DNA from 2 places in the Phenylobacterium sp. LjRoot219 genome. Region 2 is predicted to be linked to the other one. Evidence: riboswitches for the same ligand, from Rfam matches in the RefSeq annotation. Region 2 holds a riboswitch; the other holds the start of a gene.
The links. Region 2 has a riboswitch for cobalamin ahead of ACSQ14_RS09075 (TonB-dependent receptor plug domain-containing protein). Riboswitches for the same ligand answer to the same signal wherever they lie in the genome.

Region 1 (7,744 bases), on a different contig from region 2:
GCGTCGGCGGCGCTGTTGGAGCGCGGCCGCCAGAGATTGCGATCGATGGCTTCGAGCAGGCGCTCGGCCATCTCCCGCTGGGCGTCGGGGTTGGCGGCGCGCATGAAGTCGGCGACCGCCGCGTCGGCGACGAAGGCGTCGTAGGCCAGGTCGAAGTGGTGGTCGCGGACCGCACCGGTGGTCGCTGCGAAGGCGAACAAATAGTCGATACTGGCGGCGATCTCGAACGCGCCCTTGTAGCCGTGGCGCATGACCCCGGCGATCCACTTGGGGTTCACCAGCCGGGCGCGGACGACCCGGGCGATCTCGTCCTCCAGGGTGCGGATCACCGGCCGTTCGGGACGTGAATGGTCGTTGTGGTAGACGGCGGGCGCCTCGCCTTTCAGCTCGGTCACCGTCGCCGCCAGCCCGCCCTCGAACTGGTAGTAGTCGTCGCTGTCGAGCAGGTCGTGCTCGCGGTTGTCCTGGTTGTGGATCACCGCGTCCACCTGGGTCAGGCGGCGCTCCAGCAAGGGCCGGGCCGCCTCGCCTTCCGTCCCCGCCCCATAGGCGTAGCCGCCCCAGACCAAGAAGGCCTCGGCGAGGTCGCCGCGGTCGCGCCAGAGCTTTTCGTCGAACATCGCCTGCAGGCCCGCGCCATAGGTGCCGGGCTTGGAGCCGAACACCCGGGCGCCGGCCGCCTCGGTCGCGCCCTCGGCCAAAAAGCGCGCCGCCGCCGGGTTCTCGGTCGGCTCCTCGTCCAGGGCCATGACGGCGCGGGCGGCGGAATCCAGCAGGTCGATCTGCGCCGGAAAGGCGTCGCGGAAGAAGCCGGAGATGCGCAGGGTCACGTCGACCCGCGGCCGCCCGAGCATCACCAGCGGCAGGACCTCGAAGCCGGTCACCCGACCGGTCGCCGGTTCCCAGGTCGGCCGCGCGCCCATCAGCGCCAGGGCCTGGGCGATGTCGTCGCCGCCGGTGCGCATGTTGGCGGTGCCCCAGGCCGACAGCACCACGGCCTTCGGATAGTCGCCGAAGCGCTGCAGGTGGTCCTCGACCAACAGCTGGGCCGAGGCCCAGCCGAGCCGCCAGGCGGTGGGGGTCGGCGCCGAGCGGCTGTCGATCGAGTAGAAGTTGCGGCCGGTGGGCAGCACGTCCGGACGGCCGCGGGTCGGCGCGCCGGAGGGCCCAGGCGTCACGAAACGCCCGTCCAGTCCGCGCAGCAGGGCGTCGATCTCGGCCGCGCCGCAACGGTCCACGCGCGGCCCCAGATCCTCCGCCACCTGGGCCATGACCTGGGCGGTGGCGGGCATGCCCGCCGGGACCGCCTCGCCCGCGACCAGGCGCGCGGCGAGCTGCTCCAGCCGCTCGACCGTGTCGCCGACGGTGCGCCAGGGGGCGTCGTCCGCTGCGGTCAGCAGGCTGGGACGGGCCTGGGTCCACCGATCCCCCAGCTGGCAGTCGAGGGGGTCGAACGCCAGCCCCAGGTCCTGCGCCATCGCCCGCAGCAACGAGGCGCCGTCGACGCCCCGCGGCGAGCGGGCCAGGGCCAGCACGAGGTCGTCGCGCAACCGGCCTTCCGGGGCGCGGCCGAAGACGTGCAGGCCGTCGCGGATCTGCAGTTCCTTGAGCTCGCAGAGGTAGTTGTCCAGCGCCGACAGCGCCTGGTCCTCGTCGCCCAGGTCCATGCCGCAATCCACGTCCAGGCCCTGACTGGCGGCCAGCGCCAGGATCTCGCCGCGCAGCGGCTTCAGCCGGCGCGGGTCGAGGCCGGCGGCCTCGTAGTATTCGTCGACCAGGGCTTCGAGGGTCTTCAGCGGCCCATAGGTCTCGGCCCGGGTCAGCGGCGGCGTCAGATGATCGAGGATCACCGCGCCGATCCGCCGCTTGGCCTGGGTCCCTTCGCCGGGATCGTTGACGATGAAGGGGTAGAGCTGCGGCGTCGCACCGGCGATCGCCTGCGGGAAACAGGCCTCGGACAGCGCCAGGGCCTTGCCCGGCAGCCACTCCAGATTGCCGTGCTTGCCGACGTGGATGATGGCGTGGGCGGCGAACGCGCGCCGCAGCCAGATGTAGAAGGCCAGGTAGCCGTGCGGCGGGACGAGGTCCGGGTCGTGATAGCTGGCCTTCGGGTTGATGTTGTAGCCGCGCGCCGGCTGCACCCCGACGACCGCCTCGCCGAAGCGGTGCAGCGGCAGCCGGAACCCGCCGGCGTCGGCGGCGAACATCGGGTCGCGCTCCGGCGACCCCCAGCGCTCGACCGTCGCCTCGCGCACCTCCGGGGCCAGGGCCGCGAACGCCGCCAGATAGTCGGCCAGGGCCAGGACCGGCTCGCCGCCCTCGCCGCTGCGGCGCGCATTGGTCACCCCCGCCCGCAGGCGATCCATCAGCGCCGCGGAGTCCGGCGGCAGTTCGCCCACCGCATAGCCCTCGGCCGCCATCGCCTGCAGGATCGTCATCACGCTCTGCGGGGTGTCGAGGCCGACGCCGTTGCCCAGCCGTGAATCCCGGTTGGGGTAGTTGGCCAGTACCAGCGCCACCCGGCGCGCGCCGGCCGGCGTCCGCCGCAGCTCCGCCCAGCCCTTGGCGAGGTCGGCGGCGAAGGCGATGCGGTCTGGCGCCGGCTCATGGACGATGACGTCGCATTCGGTGCGCGGATCGAACTTCGACGACGACTTGAACGCCGTCACCCCGGCCAGGACCCGGCCGTCGACTTCGGGCAGCGCCACGTTCATGGCCAGGTCCCGCGCGCCCAGCCCGCGCAGGCTGGCCTGCCACGCCGCCCGGTCGGTGGCCCCGAAGACGACCTGCAGCACCACGGCGTCGGCGGCCTCCAGCGCGCTCGGCCGGCGCTGGTCGCCTGGTGACGACACCGCGAACGAGGTGGCGTTGAGCACCACGTCCGGCCGGGCGAGCGCGAAGACCTGGCCGATCAGGGCCGCGGCGAAGTCGTTCTTCAGGCTCTGGACGAAGATCGGGGCCACGTCGAAGCCGCGCGCGACCAGGGCGGCGATGTGCGCGTCCACCGCCTGGGTGGCGCCCGAGACCACCAGCGCCCGGTAGAAGGTCAGCGCCGCCTTCGGCCGGTCCGGCGACCAGCGCGCGGTCAGGCTGGCGAGGTCGGTGACCCGCTCGCCGGGCCAATAGAGGCCGGCGTCCAGCAAAGGCGCCGGCTCGGCCCAGGGCCCCGCCTGCCGACCGATCAGGCCGGCGGCGTAGAGCAGGAAGTTGCGGGCGTTGCCGACGCCGCCCTGCCGCAGATAGTCCAGCGCGCGTGCGTGGACCCCCGGCGGGGCCAGCGACATGTCGGCGCCCTCGGCGTTGTCGCCGTCGTCCAGCAGCGCCACGAAGATCGCGCCCGACTGCCGGCAGGCCGCCTGGATCTCGTCGAGGCCGTAGGGCCAGTAAGCCCGCCCGCCCAGCAGCCGCACGCAGACGAATTTCGCCTTGGCGACGACCGCCTCGACGTAGAGGTCGACCGACAGCGGATGCTTCAGGCGCAGCAGATTGGCCAGCCGGACCCGGCCGGCCGCCGCCGGAAGGTCCGCCGCCGCCTGCGACAGGCAGGCGAGGTCGCTGTCGGCGGACGACAGGATGACGATCTCCCCGGGGCTCTGCCCCAGGTCGACCGCCTCCTCGCCGTCGAGGACCGCGCCCGGCTGGACCGCCAGCAGGTGCATCAGCCAAGCGCCGCGAGGACCAGGGGGCCGACCGCTGCGCGATCCAGCCCCTTCTCGCCGATCACCACCAGCGACGAGGCGCGAGCCTCGTCGGCGCGCCACGGCCGGTCGTAATAGGTCTGGATGCGCGGCCCCACGGCCTGGACGATCAGCCGGGCGGCCTTGCCGGCGACGGCCACGACCCCCTTGAGCCGCAGGACGTCGTGGGCTTCGAGGGTCGTGCGCAGGTCGGCGGTCAAGGCCTCGACATCGGCGACCGCGCCGCCCCGGACCACGAAGCTGTCGAAGTCGTCGTGATCGTGATCGGCCTCGCTCTCGTGATGGGAGTGGCGCGAGTCGAGATCGTCCTCGGCGCCGACGCCGAGGCCCAGCAGGATCGCCGGATCGATCTGCGCCTGGCTGGCGTGGATGATCTTCACCCCCGGCCGCAGGTGCTCACGCAGGCTGTCTTCCACCCGGGCGAGCGTCGGCCGATCGACGAGGTCGGTCTTGTTGAGGATCACCAGGTCGGCGCAGCCCAGCTGGTCCTCGAACAGCTCCTCGAGCGGCGTGTCGTGATCCAGCGTCGGATCGGCCTCGCGGGCCTTGGCCAGCGCCGCCGGGTCCGGCGCGAACCGGCCCTTGGCGACCGCCTCGGCGTCGACCATGGCGATCACCCCGTCGACCGTCGAACGGGTCCGCACCTCCGGCCAGGTGAAGGCCTTCACCAGCGGCTTCGGCAGGGCGAGCCCCGAGGTCTCGATCAGGATGTGCTGCGGCGGGTTCGGCCGATCGATCAGCTTCTGCAGCGTCGGCAGGAAGTCGTCCGCTACCGTGCAGCAGATGCAGCCGTTGGCCAGCTCGAGGATGTCGTCGTCCTCGCAGCCCTCGACCCCGCAGCCGCGCAGGATCTCGCCGTCGATCCCGACATCGCCGAACTCGTTGACCACGACCGCCAGCCGCTGGCCGCCGGCGTTCTGCAGCAGGTGGCGGATCAGCGTGGTCTTGCCCGTACCGAGGAAGCCGGTGACGACGGTGGTGGGTATTCTGGCCATGGTCTCTCGCCTCTGCAGGGCGGAGGGCATGACGGCGCGCGAGCGTAGCCGCCCGCGGAAAATGGGGCGTCCGCCATCGAGCCGCGCTGGCGCCCACCGCGCCGTTGCGTCGTCGCCGTCGAGGTCGGTCTCCTGGCTTTCGCCCTACGTCGCAGCGCCTTCCCAGGACCGAAATCCCAGTGGCGTCATGCTGCGACGATCGTTGGACGATCACAGTTGCGGGGGCAGCTGCGGAATTGGCCCGAATGGACCGCACCGCATTCCCGGAAGCTCGCGCTTCCAAACCTCGATGACGGAATTAGCCCTAGGCCGCGGCGCGACTGAAGGTCAAGGCTGCCGTCAGGAGCCGCGATCAGGTCGCTGCGGCTCGCGCCGCCGGAGCGCCACCGGTGACTCGCGATCCGCATGGCGTGGCCGAGCCGCGATAGATGTAGCCGCCCAGGCTCGGCCGCGGGCCCATGTAATCGGCGTGGAGCTGGTCGACCGCGAAGCCGGCCGCCTCGACCAGGGCGGGAATGTCGCGGGTCAGATGGCAGCCGCCGAACAGCCGCTTCCAGGTCGGCTCGATGCGCGCCTGCCGCTGGAACAGCACCGGGTCGGGCGAGCGGCCGTGCTCGCAGAACAGCAGCCGTCCTTCGGGCCGCAGCACCCGGTGCGCCTCGCGCAAGGCTCCGGCCACGTCAGGGATGGTGCACAGCGTGAAGGTGACCACGACCGTGTCCACGCTGCGATCGGCGAGCGAGACGGCCTCGGCGGATTCCGCCAGCACGGCCACCGGGATCGGCGACTGGTCCGCGCGCCGGCGCGCCTTGGCCCGCATGGCCGCCTCCGGCTCCAGGCCATAGACCTTGCTGACCTTGCCGGCATCGTAGAGCGGCAGGTTCAGGCCCGACCCGAGACCGAGTTCGAGCACCACGCCCTCGGCCCGCGGCACGACCGCACGGCGCAGCTCGGTGATCGGCCTCATGCCGCAGCCGCAGCTGATCACCGTCGGGAGGATGAAGCGCGAGTAGAAACCCATTTTCAGATCCCGATGCCGGACGTCCGGAGCTGCGCGCCGGTGCTCAATCGATCTCGAAGTGCTCCATGACGCCGCCCGTCGAGAAGGGGGCGAACAGCTCGCGGAAGGGGCCGATAACCTCGCTCTGGCTGAAGGCGACGTGCGCCTCCATCTTCGTCCACTCGACCAGCAGGATGAACTTGTCGGGATTTTCCACGCCCCGACCGAAGCGGACCGATTCAACGCCCGGGAAGCTGGCGAGCATCGGCAGTCCGCGTTCGTTCATCGCCGCGATGAACCCTTCCGCCTGCCCTTCGCGGATCGTGATCTCAGAGCGCTCAACCAACATGCGACGTCTCCTGTCTGTACGGCTCGGCCGCGGTGCGGGCGAGTTCGCGCGGAGTATGACCGGACGGGCGGCAAGTTCGAGCTCTACTTCTGATCACGGGCTGAGCCTCAGTCGCGCTTGCGAAGCTGCGCGCTCGGGCAGCCGCCCGGGCCGATGATCCGGCAGACGAAGGCCCCGCGCCGGCGGCCCAGGGTGTCAATCCGGTTGAGCGCGTCGTCCGGCGTGGATGGCCCGACGGCGATGCGGATGCGGCCGTCGGCGTCGCGCCGGGCGTTGCGGTCGTGCGCGCCCGGCGTCTGCAGGTGCTCGTACCAGTAGTTGTAGGCGTGCAGCGACCAGTAGCCGCCGATGTCCTCCGGCATCGTCACTTCCAGCCATTCGTCCTCGGCCAGGTCGAAGCCGCCGAGGAAATAGCGGGTGTCGGCGTCGCCCTGCACCGTCTCGGTCAGTTCGGGCGGGGCGACATCGAGCCGGTTGGCCAGCGCGCGGGCCGCCGCCGTCCACTTCAGATACTCGCGCACCGCATTGCCGAGCGAGCGCGCGACGAACTGCAGCGCCGCGTCGGCGCCGCCGCCCATCAAGGCCAGGCCCCGCGCCGGCGGCCCGCCGGTCAGCGACAGGCTGGCGGGCGGGCTGTCGTCACGGTGCAGCACCCGGATCAGCTGGATCCGGGTCTCCGGCGTCAGCGCCAGGCCGCCCGGCCCGGCGTCCGCCGCGATCTCGAGCCCGAAGCCGCCGTCGGCCCCGCAGTCGCCCGGCTCGAAGGCGGCGTAGCCGGCGATCAGCGGCGCGCCGTTCGGCCCCACCGTGTAGAGCCCGACGCCGACCCGCTCCGAGCCGTTCAGCCGCCCCTCCAGCCGATAGCGGCCGGCCGGATCGACCGGGGCGTGGAACATCAGGTAGTCGGGATTGGGCCCGCCATAGACCGGCAGGGCGCGCGCCAGTCCGTGGCTGCGGAACTGGTGGCCCAACACCGCCCCGCCGAGCCCGGCGGCGAGCACGCGGGCGACATAGGCCTCGCCCTCGGCGGCGGTCGCGGCGTCCGGCGCCTGGGCGCAGACCAGCGTACGCGCTTCGGCGACGGCGGCGTTCAACCCCTCCCAGCCGGTCATCCCGCGGCTCCGATCCGCGCCAGGCCGTCGCGCTCGCTGGGGATCGCGAAGCGGCGGATGTAGTCGCCGAACTGCTCGGCCACCACGCTGGCGTCGAGGCCGTACTGCTCGAGCGAGTATTCATTGCGGCCGCGGGCGTTCTTCGGGTTCGCGGCGTGCCAGTCGCCGACGGTCTTGGCGACGTCGTCGGGCGTCCCGATGCCGAGGCCCTGGTGGATCTTCCGCATCTCGCCGACCGGGTCGGCCACCAGCGCATAATAGTCGACATGCACCACCCGGCGTCCCTCGGGTTGGGCGTCGAAGGCCATGATGCGGTCGATGTGGCGGCTGACGAAGTGCAGCATGTCGCGCCCGACCTGGTGCATGTCGACGGGGCCTGCGGCGCGCATGCCGCGCAGGTTGAAGGTCATCTTCGAGATCGAGGCCAGGGTCTGCAGCGGATCGCGGTGGGTCATCACGAACCGCGCGTCGGGATAGACCTGCAGGATCTCGTTCATCCCGATCACGTGGTTCGGGTATTTCAGCGCCCAGGGCCTCGGCTCCGAACGCCATTGCAGCAACTGCAGCTGCCGCTTGTGGATGCGGTAGGT
Region 2 (7,744 bases):
GTTCACCACCTCGGCCGCGCCGGGATAGCCGATCGGCCCGGCCCCGCGCATGATCAGGATGGTCTCGGCGGTGATGCCGGTCGCCGGGTCGTCGATCCGGCGGTGGTAGTCCTCCGGGCCGTCGAAGACGACCACCGGGCCTTCGAAGGCCTCCGGATCGTCCGGATTGCTGAGATAGCGGGCGCGGAACTCCTCGGAGATCACGCTGGTCTTCATCACCGCGGCGTCGAACAGATTGCCCGACAGCACGAGGAAGCCGGCGTCCTCGCGCAGCGGCTGGTCGAACGGCCGGATGACCTTCTCGTCCTCGATCGTCGCGTTGCGGCAGTTGTCGCCGAAGGTCCGGCCGTTGACGGTCATCGCGCCTTCGCGGATCAGCCCCTTGGACATCAGCTGGTTCACCACCGCCGGCACGCCGCCGGCGCGGTAGTAGTCCTCGCCGAGGTACTCGCCGGCCGGCTGCAGGTTCACCAGCAGCGGCACCTTGTGGCCGACGTCCTGCCAGTCCTGGATGTCGAGCTGGACACCGAGGTGCCGGGCGATCGCCGCCAGGTGGATCGGCGCATTGGTCGAGCCGCCGATCGCCGAGTTGACGACGATGGCGTTGAGGAAGGCCTCGCGGGTCATGATGTCGGACGGCTTCAGGTCCTCGCCGACCATGTCCACGATGCGCTTGCCGGTGTGATAGGCGACCTCCTGCCGGTCGCGGTAGGGCGCAGGGATCGCCGCCGAGCCTGGCAGCGACATGCCCAGCGCCTCGGCCAGGCTGTTCATGGTGGTCGCGGTGCCCATGGTGTTGCAGTAGCCGGTGGACGGCGCCGAGGACGCCACCAGCCGGATGAAGCCGTCCTGGTCGATCTCGCCGGAGGCGAGCATCTCGCGCGCCTTCCAGACGATGGTCCCCGAGCCGGTGCGCTCGCCCTTGTGCCAGCCGTTCAGCATCGGCCCGACCGACAGGGCGATCGCCGGGATGTTCACCGTCGCCGCGGCCATCAGGCAGGCCGGCGTGGTCTTGTCGCAGCCGATGGTCAGCACGACCGCATCGAGCGGATAGCCGTAGAGCACCTCGACCAGGCCGAGATAGGCGAGGTTGCGGTCCAGCCCCGCCGTCGGCCGCTTGCCGGTCTCCTGGATCGGGTGCACCGGGAACTCGATGGCGATGCCGCCCGCCTCGCGGATGCCTTCGCGCACCCGCTCGGCCAGCACCAGGTGGTGGCGGTTGCAGGGGCTGAGATCCGAGCCGGTCTGGGCGATGCCGATGATCGGCCGACCGCTGCGCAGCTCCTCCAGGCTGATCCCGAAGTTCAGATAGCGCTCGAGATAGAGCGCGGTCATGTCGACGTTATCGGGGTTGTCGAACCAGGCGGCCGACCGCAGCTTGCGGGCCTGCGAGGGAGAACCGGTCATGGGCATTCCTAAGCGACGCGGGACGGGGGTGGCGTTGACGCCTTCTAATCGCGGATATACTCAGACAATAGCAAGATCAATGAATCTGCGGAGGAAACGTGCCCGCCCCTGTCGCCACTTCCGATACGGGCGTGACCGCCCCCGCCGTCACAGCCGACGGCTCGCCCGCGGCCTACCGCCCGGCGCTGACCCTGCTGGCCAGCCTCTTCTTCATGTGGGGCTTCATCACGGTCATCAACAACACGCTGCTGCCGCACCTGCGCAGCGTGTTCGACCTCAACTACACCCAGACGACACTGATCGAATCGGTCTGGTTCATCGCCTACTTCGTCGCCTCGATGCCCTCGGCCTGGCTGATCGAACGGGTCGGCTACAGGAAGGCGCTGGTCGCCGGCCTGAGCATTATGGCGCTCGGCGCGCTGCTGATGATCCCGGCTGCGCGCATCCCCTCCTACGGAGTCGTGCTCACCGCCCTCTTCGTCATCGCCAGCGGCATCACCCTGCTGCAGGTGGCGGCCAACCCTTACGTGGCGGTGATCGGCCCGCCGGAATCGGCCCCGGCGCGGTTGAACCTGGTCCAGGCGTTCAACTCGATGGGCACAATGTTCGCGCCCCTCTTCGGCGGCTACCTGATCCTCGGCCGCAGCGTCTCGGGCACCACCCAGGGCGCCACCCTCACAATGGAGCAGCGCCTCGCCGACGCGCAGTCGGTGCAACTGCCCTATCTGATCGTCGCCATCGTGCTGGTGGTGCTGGCGGTCGTCATCGCCCGCTTCAAGCTGCCGACCCTCAGCGCCGGCGCCCGGCGGGCGGCGGCCGAGGAGCGCAAGCACATGTCGCTCTGGCGCCACCGGAACCTGGTGCTGGGGATCCCGGCGATCTTCATCTACCTGATCGCCGAGATCGGGGTCAGCAACCTGTTCATCAACTTCGTCTCCGCCCCGGAGATCGGCAACCTCACCCACGAACAGGCCTCGCGCTACCTGTTCCTGCTGTGGGGCGGGATGATGGTCGGCCGCTTCGTCGGCAGCTTCGTCATGCGCCGCATCCCGGCGGAGAAGGTGCTCGCCGCCGCCGCCATCGGCGCCGCGGCCGTCATGCTGGTCGCGGCCACCGCCACCGGCTCGACCGCCATGTGGGCGCTGATCTCGGTCGGCCTGTTCCACTCGATCATGTTCCCGACCATCTTCACGCTCGGCATCCGCGGCCTGGGGCCGCTCACCGAAGAGGGCTCGGGGCTGCTGATCATGGCCATCGCCGGCGGCGCGCTGGTGATCGTCCAGGGCTGGCTGGCCGATCAGTACGGCCTGCAGGCGTCCTTCTTCCTGACCGTGATCTGCGAGCTCTACATCCTGTTCTACGCCCTGTGGGGCAGTCGCGCGCTGGGCCCGGAAGCGCACGCCGCGCCGACGCCCGCGCAATGATCGAAACCGCCCGGCTGGTCCTGCGGCCGTTCCGCGAAGACGACCGCGACGCCTTCGCCGCCTTCAACGGCGACGCGCGGGTCAGCGACTGGCTGGGCGGCCCGATCGACCGGGCGGCGAGCGACGCCCTGGTCGATCGCATCAACGCCCACATCGCCGAGCACGGCTTCGGGTTCTGGGCCGCCGAACTGAAGGCCGAAGCCCGGCTGGTCGGCATGATCGGCATCCGGCGGATGCCCGCCGATCTGCCGCCTGCGCCGGCCATCGAAGCCGGCTGGCGGCTCGCCCCGGCGGTCTGGGGCCAGGGGCTGGCGGCGGAAGGCGCCCGTGCGGCGCTGGACTGGGGGTTCGCCCATCTGCCGGACGACGAGATCCTCGCCATCACCGCCACCGGCAACCTGCGCTCCCAGGCGGTGATGCGGCGCATCGGCATGATCAAGCAGCCCGACCGCGGCTTCGACCATCCGCTGCTGGCCCCCGACTACCCGCTGCGCCGGCACGTGGTCTACGCCGCGGGGAGAGGGGCCGAGTAAGCCAAGCTCCCCCCTCCTCCGCTCTTCCCCGCGAAAGCGGGGATCCAGGCGTTCTTGTTCGACCGCTGCCCTAGAACGCAAAAAACCTGGGTCCCCGCTTTCGCGGGGATGACCTGCTGATGAGATTACTTCAGCCGCAGCGGGATTCCGGCGAACATCACCACCACCTCGTCGGCGCGTTCAGCCGCCCGCCGGTTCATCCGCCCGGCCTCGTCGCGGAACCGGCGGGCCAGCGCGTTCTCCGGGACGATGCTCATGCCGACCTCATTGGTCACCAGGATGACCTCGCCGGCACTCTCCGCCGCGGCGCAGAGCAGCGCCTCGGTCGCGGCCTCCAGATCGCGCTCGGCGAACATCAGGTTGTTCAGCCACAGCGTCAGGCAGTCGACGACCGCGCAGTCGGTGGCCGCGAGGCTCCGCAGCGCGTCGGCCGCCTCGAGCGGCGTCTCGCGCGTGCGCCAGGCTGGGCCGCGTTCCGCGCGATGACGGGCGATGCGCTCGGCCATCTCCGCGTCGAGCGCCTCGGCGGTGGCGATCATCACCGGCGCGCCGCCGCGGCGCGCGGCCTCGGCCTCGGCCAGCGCCTGGGCGTGCGCGCTCTTTCCGGAGCGGGCGCCGCCGATGATCAGTCGAAGTGCCATGGGATCCGCCCCCTTGTTTGACGTGCGCCAAGAGCACGACTATAGCGCCGCCCACGCAACGGGTTCCCGCAAGGGATCAAAAGGGAACTGGGTGAAAGACCCAGGCTGTCCCCGCAACTGTGAGCGGCGAGCGCGATCCCACGCGCCACTGGGCCTGGCAAGGCCTGGGAAGGCGGGATCGAGCGATTGAGCCGTGAGTCAGGAGACCTGCCCGCAGCGGTCGTCATTCGGCGAGGTCGGGGATGGCCTTGGCGAACGGGATGAAACCCCGGTTCGGCGACGTTGATCCGGCCGCGCGTGCGCGGGACTGGCGCGTTGCGGCGCGCCCAGCCTGCGTGCGTCGGCCCTTCGTCTGAGGGGCTTGCTTTGAACTCTAAGCTGTTTGTTTCCACTGCATTCTGCGTCATCGCCGCAGCGGCGCCCGCCGCTGTCCACGCCGAGGCCGCCGCCGAGGTTCCGGCGGTCGACGAACTGGTCGTCGTCGCCGGCCGCACGGCCGAACGCGCCGACCGCGTCGGTCAGCAGGTCACCGTCATCACCGCCGAAACGCTGCAGGAAAAGCAGACGCCGCTGCTGACCGAGATCCTGGCCACCACGCCGGGCGTCAGCTTCTCGCGCAACGGCGGCGTCGGCGGGACGACCAACGTCTACATCCGCGGCGCTGAGCCCGGGCAGACGGTCGTGCTGATCGACGGGGTCAAGCTGAACGATCCTTCGACCACGGACGCCGGGTTCAACTTCGGCCACATGCTGGTCGGCGACATCGCCCGCGTCGAGATCCTGCGCGGCCCGCAGTCGGTGCTGTGGGGCAGCCAGGCGATCGGCGGGGTCATCAACCTGCTGACCGCCGTGCCGACAGAACCGTTCGAAACGAGTCTCCTCGCGGAAGGCGGCTCCAACGACTGGGCCTACGGCCGCGCCGCGCTCGGCGGCAAGTCGGAGCGGGTCAGCTGGCGCGCGACGGCGGGCTACCTGACCACCAGCGGCATCTCGACCTTCGACGAGGCCAAGGGCGGCCGCGAACTGGACGGCTACCGCAACATTGGCGCCAGCGCCAAGGCGGACGTCGCCGTCACCGATCAGCTCTCGCTGGACCTGCGCACCATCTACTCGCGTGGCCGCAACGAGATGGACGGCCTCGTGCCGCCGAACTTCGTCTTCGGCGACACCCGCGCGTTGGGCACGACCCAGGACCTGGTCGGCTACGCCGGCGCACGCCTCAGCCTGCTGGACGGAAGGTTCACCAACCGGGCGGGCTACGCCTACACCAGCACCATCCGTAAGAACTACGACCCGGATCAGGCGGTGACCGACGTCACGTTCCGCGCCTCCGGCCGCAACGAGCGGTTCGAGTACCAGGGCGCCTTCGAGGTCACGCCGGTGTGGACCGCGGTCTTCGGGGCGGAGACCGAGAAGTCGAAGATGCGGACCGCGTCGCCCAGCGACTTCGATCCCAACCCGACGCCGGTGCACAGCAGCGCCCGGCTCGACAGCTTCTATGCGAACCTCCGCGGCGACGTGATCTCCAACCTGACGCTCAGCGGCGGCGTGCGGCAGGATCACCACAGCGACTTCGGCGGCAACACCGTGGGTCAGGCCTCGGCCGCCTGGCGGCTCAACGAAGGCAAGACCGTGCTGCGGGCCAGCTGGGGTCAGGCCTTCAAGGCGCCGAGCCTCTATCAGCTGGGCAGCGAGTACGGGAACCCGACGCTGGATCCGGAATCCTCGCACAGCTGGGACGCCGGGGTGGAGCACCGGATGATGGACGGCCGGATCGTCGTCTCCGCCGCCTACTTCGAGCGCAAGACCAAGAACCAGATCGACTTCTTCACCTGCCTGTCCGCCGCCAGCGACCCGCTGTGCGTCGGCGCCAACGGCGTGCCGCGCTTCGGCTTCTACGCCAACACCGCACGCACCAAGGCCAAGGGCGTGGAGCTCGACGCCGACGCCCAGCTGACCGACGCCCTGGCGCTATCGGTCAACTACACCTGGGTCGATGCGCGCAACGACGCGGAGACGAGCCGCAACTTCGACAAGCGGCTGCCGCGCCGTCCGGCCCGGGTCGGAAATGTCGAGGTGAGCTACGACTGGCCGAACGCGTTGCAGACCGCGGTCGCGGTCCAGTACGCCGGTGACCGGTTCGACGACGCCGCCAACCGCAACGTGCTGAAGGGCTACGTCCTGTGGGATGTGCGGGCCTCCTATCCGGTCAACGAGCAGGTCGAGGTCTACGGCCGCGTCGAGAACCTGTTCGACCAGTCCTACGAGACCATCCGCAACTATGGTCAGCTCGGTCGCGCCGCCTACGCCGGCGTGCGGGCGAAGTTCTGATGGACGCGGCCGCCGCGCTGGAGGCGTTCAGCCGGCATGGCGGCCGTCTCGCGGCGGCGCGCGCGGCCTTTCCGGCCGCGCCGCAGCCCTGGCTCGACCTGTCGACCGGGATCAACCCCCGTCCCTACCCGGCCCCGGCGGCGAGCCAGGCGGCCCGGGCGCGGCTGCCGGACCCCGAGGCGCTCCTAGCGCTTGAGGCCGCCGCCGCCCGGGCCTTTGACGCACCCGCCGAGAGGGTCACCGCGGTCCCCGGCAGCGAGGCGGCGATCCGCTTGCTGCCGGACGTGCTGGGCGTCCGCCGGGTGGCCGTCGCCGCCGACACCTATGGTGGTCACGCCGAGGCCTGGCGCGCGGCCGGCGCGGAGATCCTCGACCAGCCGCAGCGCGCCGACGCCTGGGTGGTGGTCAATCCGAACAATCCTGACGGCCGCACGGTGGCCAGCGACGAGCTCGTCGCCTCCGCCAGCCGCCGTTGGACCATCGTCGACGAGGCTTTCGTCGAGACCGATCCGCAGCTCAGCGTCGCCGCGCGGGCCGGCGACGGCCGGCTGATCGTGCTGCGCTCGTTCGGCAAGTTCTACGGCCTGGCGGGGCTGCGGCTGGGCTTCGTCGTCGCCGACGACAGGGTGACCGCCGGGCTCCGCGCCCGGCTCGGCGACTGGCCGCTCAGCGCCGACGCCCTGGCCGCCGGCCAGGCGGCCTACCCGGACACGGCCTGGGCCGAGCGCACGCGCCGCAGACTGGGCCGGGACGCCGCCCGGCTCGACCGGCTGCTGGTCCGCGCCGGGCTCACCCCGGTGGGCGGAACTTCGCTGTTCCGTCTGGTCCGGGCTCCGGACGCACGCGCGACCTTCCTGCGGCTCGCCCGCGCCGGCATTCTCTGCCGGCCGTTCGACGACTCGCAGCTTCTCCGTTTCGGACTTCCCGGCCGCCCCGCGGACTGGGCCCGCCTCGCCGCAGCCCTTTCGGGAGACCTCTGATGCAGCCCACCCGTCGCGCAGCCGTGGTCGGCGCCGCGGCGCTGGGCCTCGCCGGCGCCGCCGCGACTCCCGCCCGCCGCATCGTCTCACTCAACCCCTGTCTGGACGCCATTCTGCTGGCGGTCGCCGCGCCTCGGCAGATCGCCGCGCTCAGCCACTATTCGCGCGAACCGGGCAACTCCAGCATCGGCGACCTGGCCCGCCAGTTCCCCTTCACCTACGAGAGCGCCGAAGAGGTGATCGCGCTGTCGCCGGACCTCGTGCTGGCGAGCCGCCATTCGTCGCTGGCGACGCGCAATGCGCTCAAGCGGCTCGGCGTGAAGGTCGAGGTGTTCTCGACGCCCGACAATGTCCCCGACAGCCTCGCCCAGGTGCGCCGCGTCGCCGATCTGGCCGGCCAGCCCGGACTCGGTCGCCGCGAGATCGCC

Region 1: linked by a shared signal. The riboswitch ahead of cobW (cobalamin biosynthesis protein CobW) and the one ahead of ACSQ14_RS09075 (TonB-dependent receptor plug domain-containing protein) in region 2 are both predicted to bind cobalamin.

Annotation. Positions count from the first base shown of each region.
Region 1 covers NZ_CAXUQI020000002.1:38,708-46,451, forward strand. The annotation lists gene cobN (cobaltochelatase subunit CobN) at 1-3,659, opposite strand, end outside; gene cobW (cobalamin biosynthesis protein CobW) at 3,659-4,693, opposite strand; cobalamin riboswitch at 4,799-4,997, opposite strand; gene ACSQ14_RS18285 (class I SAM-dependent methyltransferase) at 5,046-5,714, opposite strand; gene ACSQ14_RS18290 (antibiotic biosynthesis monooxygenase family protein) at 5,758-6,042, opposite strand; gene ACSQ14_RS18295 (DUF1254 domain-containing protein) at 6,150-7,154, opposite strand; gene ACSQ14_RS18300 (sulfotransferase family protein) at 7,151-7,744, opposite strand, start outside.
Region 2 covers NZ_CAXUQI020000001.1:1,840,664-1,848,407, reverse strand. The annotation lists gene ACSQ14_RS09095 (IlvD/Edd family dehydratase) at 1-1,407, opposite strand, end outside; gene ACSQ14_RS09090 (sugar MFS transporter) at 1,506-2,831, shown strand; gene ACSQ14_RS09085 (GNAT family N-acetyltransferase) at 2,828-3,364, shown strand; gene cobU (bifunctional adenosylcobinamide kinase/adenosylcobinamide-phosphate guanylyltransferase) at 3,490-4,005, opposite strand; cobalamin riboswitch at 4,049-4,234, shown strand; gene ACSQ14_RS09075 (TonB-dependent receptor plug domain-containing protein) at 4,372-6,336, shown strand; gene cobD (threonine-phosphate decarboxylase CobD) at 6,336-7,316, shown strand; gene ACSQ14_RS09065 (ABC transporter substrate-binding protein) at 7,316-7,744, shown strand, end outside.